DNA from 4 places in the Clostridium kluyveri DSM 555 genome. Region 1 is predicted to be linked to each of the others. Evidence: riboswitches for the same ligand, from Rfam matches in the RefSeq annotation. Region 1 holds a riboswitch; each other region holds the start of a gene.
The links. A riboswitch is a leader RNA that binds a small molecule or an ion and turns the genes downstream of it on or off. The one in region 1 is predicted to bind S-adenosylmethionine.

Region 1 (2,204 bases):
CCACTTCTTTAAAAGAGGATTCAATTACCCTTGCTGCAAAAGGTGCTGCAGCTATGGTAAGTGGAACTATGGCTGCCGTAGTACCTATGGCTTTTCCAACTATAAGCTTTGTAAAAGGAAAGATAGCTATCATAAGTATTATAAATGGAAATGATCTAAGTAAATTTACCACTACATCTAAAACCTTATAAACTGCCTTATTAGGCCTAAGCCCCCCTGGCTGCGTTATTATTAGTAAAACTGCAGGTATAAATCCTATAATTACGGCAAATACTGTAGAAACTATTACCATATAAAATGTCTCTCCTACAGCCGGAAATAGTACCTGCTTAAATATTTCATTAAAACTCATACTATTCCACCTCCCATGTTACATTTTTTGAAGAAAGATAATTACATATTTGTTCCTTATCTTTTTGGTTTATATTTATTACTAGGCTTCCCAGTACATTATCTCGAAATCTCTCAAGTTTTCCCCACACTATGGAAAATTTTATATTTAAATCTATAGCCATAGAAGTTATCAAATTATCCTGACTTATTTCCTTCGGGAAAAATATTCTTATGTTCATTCCTCTTTCCGGCAGTAAATTTTCATTTCCCAGCAATTTTTTCAAATATTCACCTGGCCTTAGGAATACTTCTTCCACATCTCCTTCTACCTTTATCTCCCCACTGTCAATAATTGCTACCTTGTTACATATTTCTTTTATTACTTCCATTTGATGTGTTACTACTACTATGGTTAGTTCAAATTCCTTATTTATCTTCTTTAAAAGTTCAAGTATAGATTGTGTAGTATTAGGATCCAAGGCTGAAGTAGCTTCATCGCAGAGTAATATACTGGGATTCAAAGCAAGTGCCCTTGCAATAGCCACTCTCTGTTTTTGTCCTCCACTTAATTGCCTTGGCATACTTTTAGCCTTATCACGAAGTGCTACTAATTTTAATAATTCCTCTACTCTAGATTTTATTTTGTTTTTATCATATCCCCATACCTCCAGGGGAAGTGATATATTATCATATACATTTTTCCTATTTAGCAAATTAAAATTTTGGAATATCATACCCAAATTTTTCCTGAAAACTCTTATTTCTTTTCCTTTTAAGTCTTTTACCTCTTTGTCCATTATCTTTATACTTCCAGTATCATAGCTTTCAAGGCCATTTAAACATCTGAGCAGTGTAGATTTCCCTGCTCCACTCTGTCCTACTACTCCAAATATTTCCCCTTTTTTTATATTAAGGTTTATATTTTTAATTACAACCTTATTATCAAAACTCTTACCAACATTATTAATATTTATCAATAATATTCACCCTGCCTCTACAAATAAAATTATACAGCACTAAAAAATCTGAGGAAAACCTCAGATTTAACATACATAATATTTCTCTCATCTTTCAGCCTTCGCTGCAGGATTTGGCACCATTATACAACGTATTGGTTGCCGGGCTTCAATGGGCCTGTTCCCTCCACCTCTCTTGATAAGTTCAAGATTCATATTCAATTTACGGATTTAATTATATCAACTTAAGTTTATAATGTCAATGGTCACATTGTAAAATAACATATTCCAACTGTTCCCGGACCAGAATATACCCCAACTATAGGACTTATTTGACCTATCATGTGTATATTTTCTATATTAGGTAATTGTAAAATCATGTTATGAACTCTATCTGCATCTTCTTCTGCATTACCATGTACTATATACACCTCACATTGGTTTTTATCTAAAAACTTCTTTCCTATATCTACCATTTTATTTAAAGAGCGCTTTCTTCCTCTGACCTTGTCATAAGTACAACAAACACCATAGCTATCATCGAAATAAACAATAGGCTTTATATCTAGTATCTCTCCAATAGTACCAGGTATCTTTCCTATACGACCACCCTTTCTAGCATATTCCAAAGTGCCAAAAACAAAAAAGAAATGCATATTACTTTTTATCTTTGGTATAGTATCTACGATTTGTTGAAAATTTCTCCCCTGTTCAATGAGTTTACCACACTCTTTTAAAATGATTCCCTCTCCCACAGATGTAGATTTGGAATCATATATATAAGTAGTCAAATTTTTATGCTTTTCACTTACTATTTTTAAAGCATTATATGTACCTGAAAGTCCACTTGAAATAACTATGGCAATTACATGGGTGTAATTTTCTTCCTCAAGTCTTTTATAGACCATCTCCATA
Region 2 (2,204 bases), 1.5 Mb from region 1:
TTGCCAGTGAAATAGGTGAATTAGCGAATGACTCAAAAAATACTATTAATGAAATGCAAAATATAACTAAAAATGTAATTAGCTCAGTAAAAGACTTATCCCACCATTCAAATGATATGTTAAAGTTTATGGAAAATGATATTGATAAAGATTATAAATTGATGCTTCAAATGATGAATCAATACAATGAAGATGCTCAGTCTATCCATAATATGATAGCTGATTTCAGTTCAAATACTAAAAATATATTTATATCCATACAAAGCATGCTTGAAGAAATTGATAAAGTATCCTCAGCTGCTGCTGAAGGTTCAAAAAATACTGAAGATATAGTACAAAAGCTAACCACATTATTACAAAAATCAAATGAAGTTCATGGAGAAGTTCAATACCTAAAAAATAGTACAGTAAAGCTTAACCAAATCATATCAAAGTTCAAAATTTCTTAATACTATATTGATGGCAAAATGCTTAAATATAAGCATTTTGCCCTATCTTATATAGTTAAATGTTCCATAATATTTTCTAATGCAGTTTTATTGTTAAAAAGATTATAACTTTGAAATACCATAGATGTATGCTTCCTCAATTCATGTATTTGCTTTTTAGTTATTTTTTCAAAGTCTATTTTTAATTTTCCTATTTCTATGGTACCCTTGTCTGGAATTTCCAAATAATTTATGCATCTTAACAAAGTCGATTTACCTGTACCAGAGGGGCCTATTATTGCAATAACCTCCCCCTTTTTTATCTCTAGGTTAATACCCTTTAAAACTGTAAGCTCATTAAACTTCTTGTATAGATTTTTAACTTTTATCATTTCATAAAACGCCCTCCCTTCAATTGGTTTAAATAATTAAAAAAGCTATTTTTCTTATTTAAGAAAAATAGCTTTTAATATCCCAAACTTTTATAAAACAGCCACTTTTCTCATCTTTCAGAGTATAAATTAACTCTGCAGGAATTAACACCGATACATATTGAAATAAATGCCGGTTGTTGGGTTTCATAGGGCCAGTCCCTCCGCCTCTCTTGATAAGAACCTAGTTTATTGATTTTTTTAAATTTCATTTTATTTATATTTTACACGTCGTAATACATTATACTAATTGTACTATAATGTGTCAATTATTAAATAACAAAAGCATAAGCTTAGCCTCTAAAATAAACTTATTGGAAAATAGACATAAAAAAAGTATTGACATTACTTAAAAATATATTTATAATACTACGTAATATTACTAAAACATATTAAATTCATTGGGATTTATCTTATATGAAAATCCCAAATAAAAATTAATAGAATTATATATCAATAAGCATGTACCATGTTTTAGTTGACCAGAAAAACTGGAAGCTAAATTTTAATCTTACATTTGTAAGATTAAAATTTAGCTTTTTTTAATTAATACATTGTGATTATTTTTTAAAATACTTTTTTCAAAAATGAAGAAAGTATTTATTAAAAATTATTACAGTGCAGATAACACATATAAATACATAGGATAAAAAGTCAAAAATCTATAAAAAAAATAGAGAAACAATATATTTTTGATACTATATTAAATTTTTTCAAAATACTTTTTCCAAAAACGAAAGAAGTATTTATTGAATTCTATAAGTGTAAGAGGTGTACTCATGAAAGATAATTCCAATGCATTAAAAAGTTTAAGCTTTGAAGAAAAAAAAATATTTAATTTACTTCAGAAAAATGGACGCTTATCTAAAAATAAAATTTCATCTAGGACAGATATTAAATTGACCACATTAAATTACGTTATGGAACCTTTAGAAAAAAGTAAAATGATAGTCGAGAGTTGTATAGGAGAATCTACAGGCGGAAGAAGGCCAATTTTATATGATATAAATATAAATGATTTTTATATTATAGGTATTGATATATCAATACTCTATACTCAGGTAGTTATTACAAATTTAAAAATGGAAATTTTGTATAAGGAACTATTTAATATGGATGATTCCTATACTCCTTGTGAAACTGTAAAAAAAGTAGTGGAAATCATTAACAGGGCTTATGCAAATCTAAACTTAAGCCATATGAAACTGTTAGGAATTGGAGTAGGATCTGTGGGGCCTTTAGATATAAAAAATGGTATTATAAAAAACCCTGTTGACTTCTTTGCAGATAAATGGACTGACGTACCTATAAAGAAAATGCTAGAGGAAAAATTAAAACACCCCGT
Region 3 (2,204 bases), 160 kb from region 1:
ATTTAAAAAGGATGTATTTTTAAATATACATCCTTTTGTAAACTTAATTATAATGTTATTTTTTAAATATACCAAAAGGTTTTCCTATAGGTAAGAATTCTCTTCCAAAGTGAGGATTTAATACAGCAGCAGCAGAACCGTAAAAAGCTGTAAGTGATGCCAATAATTCTGCAATTCCTGCCAGCTTATGGGAAAACTCTGGCAAAATGTCAAAAGAATTGAGTGACAGTCCTATAAATAAGAAAATTATAAAAAAGAAAACTGAAAATAATACCTTGTTAGTCTCAGCTGCACCTATGGTCATAAATATGGTGAATATTAAATATGCTATAAATGCAAAACCTAGCTGTTTTGGATCTACTGCCTCTGCAAGACCTTGTCCAAATGTACCGGCGTTAATCATCCATGACATACCTACTGCAAACCAGAATAGTGCAAAAGCTCCAAAAGCTGTTGTGCCGAAAGTATTTTGCCTTTTGGAATCATTAATACAAGCAAATAATTGAGCAAAGCCACCTAAAAATATTGCCCAGGGAATTACAAAAGAAGTGCCTTCAGTGATGCCAAGTTTCTGAGAGGAAGCTACTAAAGTTACAACAGCAAGTCCAAATAGCCCCAATGCGGATGGATCACAGTTAGCGATTTTGATGTGTTGAATTTCATTTGAATTCATGATAAGTCCCCCTTATAAGTTATATTTGTGAATTATTTCACATAAATAATTTATCAAAAAAAAATGCATTTGTAAAGTAAATTTTGAAATTTTATGAATTTAATTTTTTTTGCCCAAAGATAAATAAAATTATTCTATTTTCAGTAAATTAAAAGTTGTTAAATTTTATATTATAAAAATATTGACAATATATCTAAGCACTGATATACTAATTACTACAATATTAAATATCATAACTTATTAAGAGAGGCGGAGGGAAAGGCCCTATGAAGTCCGGCAACCAGCATTATGTAATGTATTGGTGCTAAATCCTGCAGCATTGTAGCTGAAAGATGAGGTAATCATTGAGGATGTAGACTCAGGGATTTACCCCCTGAGTTTTTATAATTTAATCAATCTAAAAGTTGACCAGAAAAACTGGAGACTGAATCTTAACTTTATAAAGTATAAGATTTAGTCTTTTTTGTTTTGATATATTTATTTAAATTAAAATAAGAAGTATATAGGTGAATGCTGGGTGTAAGGGGGTAAAGACCGATTATATGATAGATATAAGAAATTTAAATAAAACATTTAATACATCTAAGGGTAAAGTTGAAGTTTTAAAGGATATAAATCTTAAAGTTGAAAAAGGAGATATTTTTGGCATTATAGGATTTAGTGGGGCTGGAAAGTCTACTATGATACGATGCTTGAACAGACTTGAAGAACCTACTTCTGGAAGTATATTTATTGGAAATAACGATATTGTGGCTATGAATAAAGCTGAGCTTAGAGAAGCCAGAAAAAAAATTGGAATGATATTTCAAGATTTTAATTTATTTGATTCAATGAATGTATATAAAAATGTAGCGTTCCCTTTAAAAATAGCTGGTTACTCTGAAGAAAAAATAAAAAATAGAGTGTATGAAATATTAAATTTAGTGGAACTAAGTGATAAAGTAGACTTTTATCCTGCACAACTAAGTGGAGGTCAAAAGCAAAGAGTAGGTATAGCAAGGGCTCTAGCTAATGAACCAGATGTTTTATTAAGTGATGAAGCTACTTCTGCTTTAGATCCACAAACTACCTATTCTATATTGGAACTTTTAAGAGATATAAATAAAAAATTGAATTTAACTATATTACTTATAACTCATGAATTAGATGTTATTAAATATATATGCAATAATATGGCAGTAATTGAAAACGGCAGTATCGTAGAAACAGGAAGCACAAATTCAGTATTTTTGAATCCTAAAAGTAATACTGCAAAAAAATTTGTTAAAATAATGGCAAATCTCAGTGTGAATTCGGAATGCGCTGGAGGGGGGGTAATATGATTGATGATTTTAAAATATTTGTTCTAAAGGGATTATCGGAAACTATAGAAATGGTGATTATAGCTGGCAGTATAGCTTTACTTATAGGAATGCCACTTGGAATTATTCTTGTTGTTACTAGAAAAGGACATATTTTGGAGAATGAAAGGTTAAATAAGATATTAGCTACTATAGTAAATGCAATAAGATCTCTTCCGTCTATAATATTA
Region 4 (2,204 bases), 900 kb from region 1:
AGAATTTTACAAAAATTATTATTATTATGATCTATCAGATAACAACCTAGAGGATATATTAAATCCAAAAAAATAAATATGCATTATAGATACCTATTCAAAATAATTAAAATAAAAAACTCTGTACTATAATTATACAGAGTTTTTATTGTTAAAGATAATTCTTTATATCATTAACCTTATTTAATTTTTCCCAAGGTAAGTCTATATCAGTTCTTCCAAAGTGTCCATAAGCTGCGGCCTGTCTGTATATAGGTCTTCTTAGCTCTAATTCTCTTATTATTACTGCTGGCCTTAAATCAAACACCTTATTTACTATATCAACTATCTTCTTCTCAGATATCTTTTCAGTGCCAAAGGTATCCACATTTATTGAAACAGGTTCTGCTACGCCTATAGCATAAGCAATCTGTATTTCCAACTTATCAGCAACTCCTGCAGCAACTAAATTTTTAGCTACCCATCTAGCAGCATAAGCAGCAGATCTATCAACCTTAGTAGGATCCTTTCCGGAAAATGCTCCTCCACCGTGTCTTCCGTAACCACCATAGGTATCAACTATTATTTTTCTTCCTGTAAGCCCAGAGTCTCCTTGCGGACCTCCAACTACAAATCTTCCTGTTGGATTTATAAAATATTTAGTATTAGAGTCTAAAAATTCCGGTGGAACAACAGGTTCTATAACATTTTTTATTATATCTCTTTCAATTTGTTCTTTGGTGACAAATTCGTCATGTTGGGTAGACACCACTATTGTGTCTACTCTAACTGGCTTATTCTCCTCATATTCTATAGTAACCTGTGTCTTTCCATCAGGTCTTAAATAATCCAATGTACCTTCTTTTCTAACTTGTGATAATCTCTTTGAAAGCTTATGAGCCAAGTTTATGGGCATAGGCATATACTCTGGAGTTTCATTTGTTGCAAATCCGAACATCATACCCTGATCTCCAGCCCCTATAGCATCCACCTTTTCCATCTTGCCTACTTTAGCTTCTAAAGATTCATTAACTCCCATAGCTATATCTAAGGATTGTTCATCAATTGAACTAAGTACTGCACAAGTGTCACAATCAAATCCATATTTAGCCCTAGTATATCCTATTTCCCTTATGGTTTTTCTAACTATTTTAGGGATATCAATATAACAATTAGTAGATATTTCCCCCATAACCAAAACCATACCTGTAGTAGTTGCAGTCTCACATGCCACTCTCCCCTGAGGATCCTGTTCCAAAATAGCATCTAAGATAGCATCTGAAATTTGATCGCACATTTTATCAGGATGTCCTTCCGTAACTGATTCAGATGTAAACAGCTTTCTCATTCTTAATACCTCCCTCTATAAAATAAAAAAACCACTTCAATAAGAAGAGGTTAAATAAATTAACTACTCTCTTATCTTGCAGCCTTTAAAACTGCTGGAATTGGCACCTTAATGATTAAAGCACTGGTTGCCGGGCTTCACAGGGCCTTTTCCCTCCACCTCTCTTGATAAGAGCTTCATATAATAAATTTTATTAGTTATGAAAACAACAAATTAAGTAAAATAAAAAACACCCAAAAGTGCCTTTTATGGTGGAGGAAGATGGATTCGAACCATCGAAGTCACTGACAACAGATTTACAGTCTGCCCCCTTTGGCCACTCGGGAATTCCTCCGCATTTGGTGCTGGCAGTAGGCTTCGAACCCACGACCTACTGATTACAAGTCAGTTGCTCTACCTGCTGAGCTATGCCAGCTTATTTTATTATTAGATAAATGGTGGGCACAACAGGGATCGAACCTGTGACCCCCTGCTTGTAAGGCAGATGCTCTCCCAGCTGAGCTATGCGCCCCAATTTTTATGGTGGAGGAAGATGGATTCGAACCATCGAAGTCACTGACAACAGATTTACAGTCTGCCCCCTTTGGCCACTCGGGAATTCCTCCATATTTGGTGCTGGCAGTAGGCTTCGAACCCACGACCTACTGATTACAAGTCAGTTGCTCTACCTGCTGAGCTATGCCAGCTTATTCTTTAACTATGTATTTTATAGAATACAAACACACATGCCTAACGTAGATTAGTATACATTCTCATTCATTTATTTTCAAACCTACTATACCCGTATAATATAATATTAAAGGTTTATTGCTCCATATTTCTTTAGATTTCTTTGAAAATCATATGTATATGGTTGAAATTTAATATTTTACCGCTT

Region 2: it holds a riboswitch for S-adenosylmethionine, as region 1 does, so the genes downstream of both, CKL_RS14865 (ATP-binding cassette domain-containing protein) here and CKL_RS03265 (methionine ABC transporter ATP-binding protein) in region 1, are expected to answer to the same signal.
Region 3: it holds a riboswitch for S-adenosylmethionine, as region 1 does, so the genes downstream of both, CKL_RS04035 (methionine ABC transporter ATP-binding protein) here and CKL_RS03265 (methionine ABC transporter ATP-binding protein) in region 1, are expected to answer to the same signal.
Region 4: it holds a riboswitch for S-adenosylmethionine, as region 1 does, so the genes downstream of both, metK (methionine adenosyltransferase) here and CKL_RS03265 (methionine ABC transporter ATP-binding protein) in region 1, are expected to answer to the same signal.

Annotation. Positions count from the first base shown of each region.
Region 1 covers NC_009706.1:654,586-656,789, reverse strand. Annotated here, with positions in the region: gene CKL_RS03270 (methionine ABC transporter permease) at 1-352, opposite strand, end outside; gene CKL_RS03265 (methionine ABC transporter ATP-binding protein) at 354-1,310, opposite strand; SAM riboswitch class I at 1,395-1,495, opposite strand; gene CKL_RS03260 (DegV family protein) at 1,556-2,204, opposite strand, start outside.
Region 2 covers NC_009706.1:3,103,185-3,105,388, forward strand. Annotated here, with positions in the region: gene CKL_RS14860 (methyl-accepting chemotaxis protein) at 1-449, shown strand, start outside; partial or broken gene CKL_RS14865 (ATP-binding cassette domain-containing protein) at 500-820, opposite strand; SAM riboswitch class I at 928-1,042, opposite strand; gene CKL_RS14870 (ROK family transcriptional regulator) at 1,639-2,204, shown strand, end outside.
Region 3 covers NC_009706.1:817,960-820,163, forward strand. Annotated here, with positions in the region: gene CKL_RS04025 (DUF4317 domain-containing protein) at 1-6, shown strand, start outside; gene CKL_RS04030 (acetate uptake transporter) at 56-673, opposite strand; SAM riboswitch class I at 908-1,012, shown strand; gene CKL_RS04035 (methionine ABC transporter ATP-binding protein) at 1,216-1,995, shown strand; gene CKL_RS04040 (methionine ABC transporter permease) at 1,992-2,204, shown strand, end outside.
Region 4 covers NC_009706.1:3,717,844-3,720,047, forward strand. Annotated here, with positions in the region: gene CKL_RS17870 (ABC transporter substrate-binding protein) at 1-76, shown strand, start outside; gene metK (methionine adenosyltransferase) at 152-1,327, opposite strand; SAM riboswitch class I at 1,396-1,501, opposite strand; tRNA gene CKL_RS17880 (tRNA-Tyr) at 1,577-1,661, opposite strand; tRNA gene CKL_RS17885 (tRNA-Thr) at 1,667-1,742, opposite strand; tRNA gene CKL_RS17890 (tRNA-Val) at 1,763-1,838, opposite strand; tRNA gene CKL_RS17895 (tRNA-Tyr) at 1,848-1,932, opposite strand; tRNA gene CKL_RS17900 (tRNA-Thr) at 1,938-2,013, opposite strand.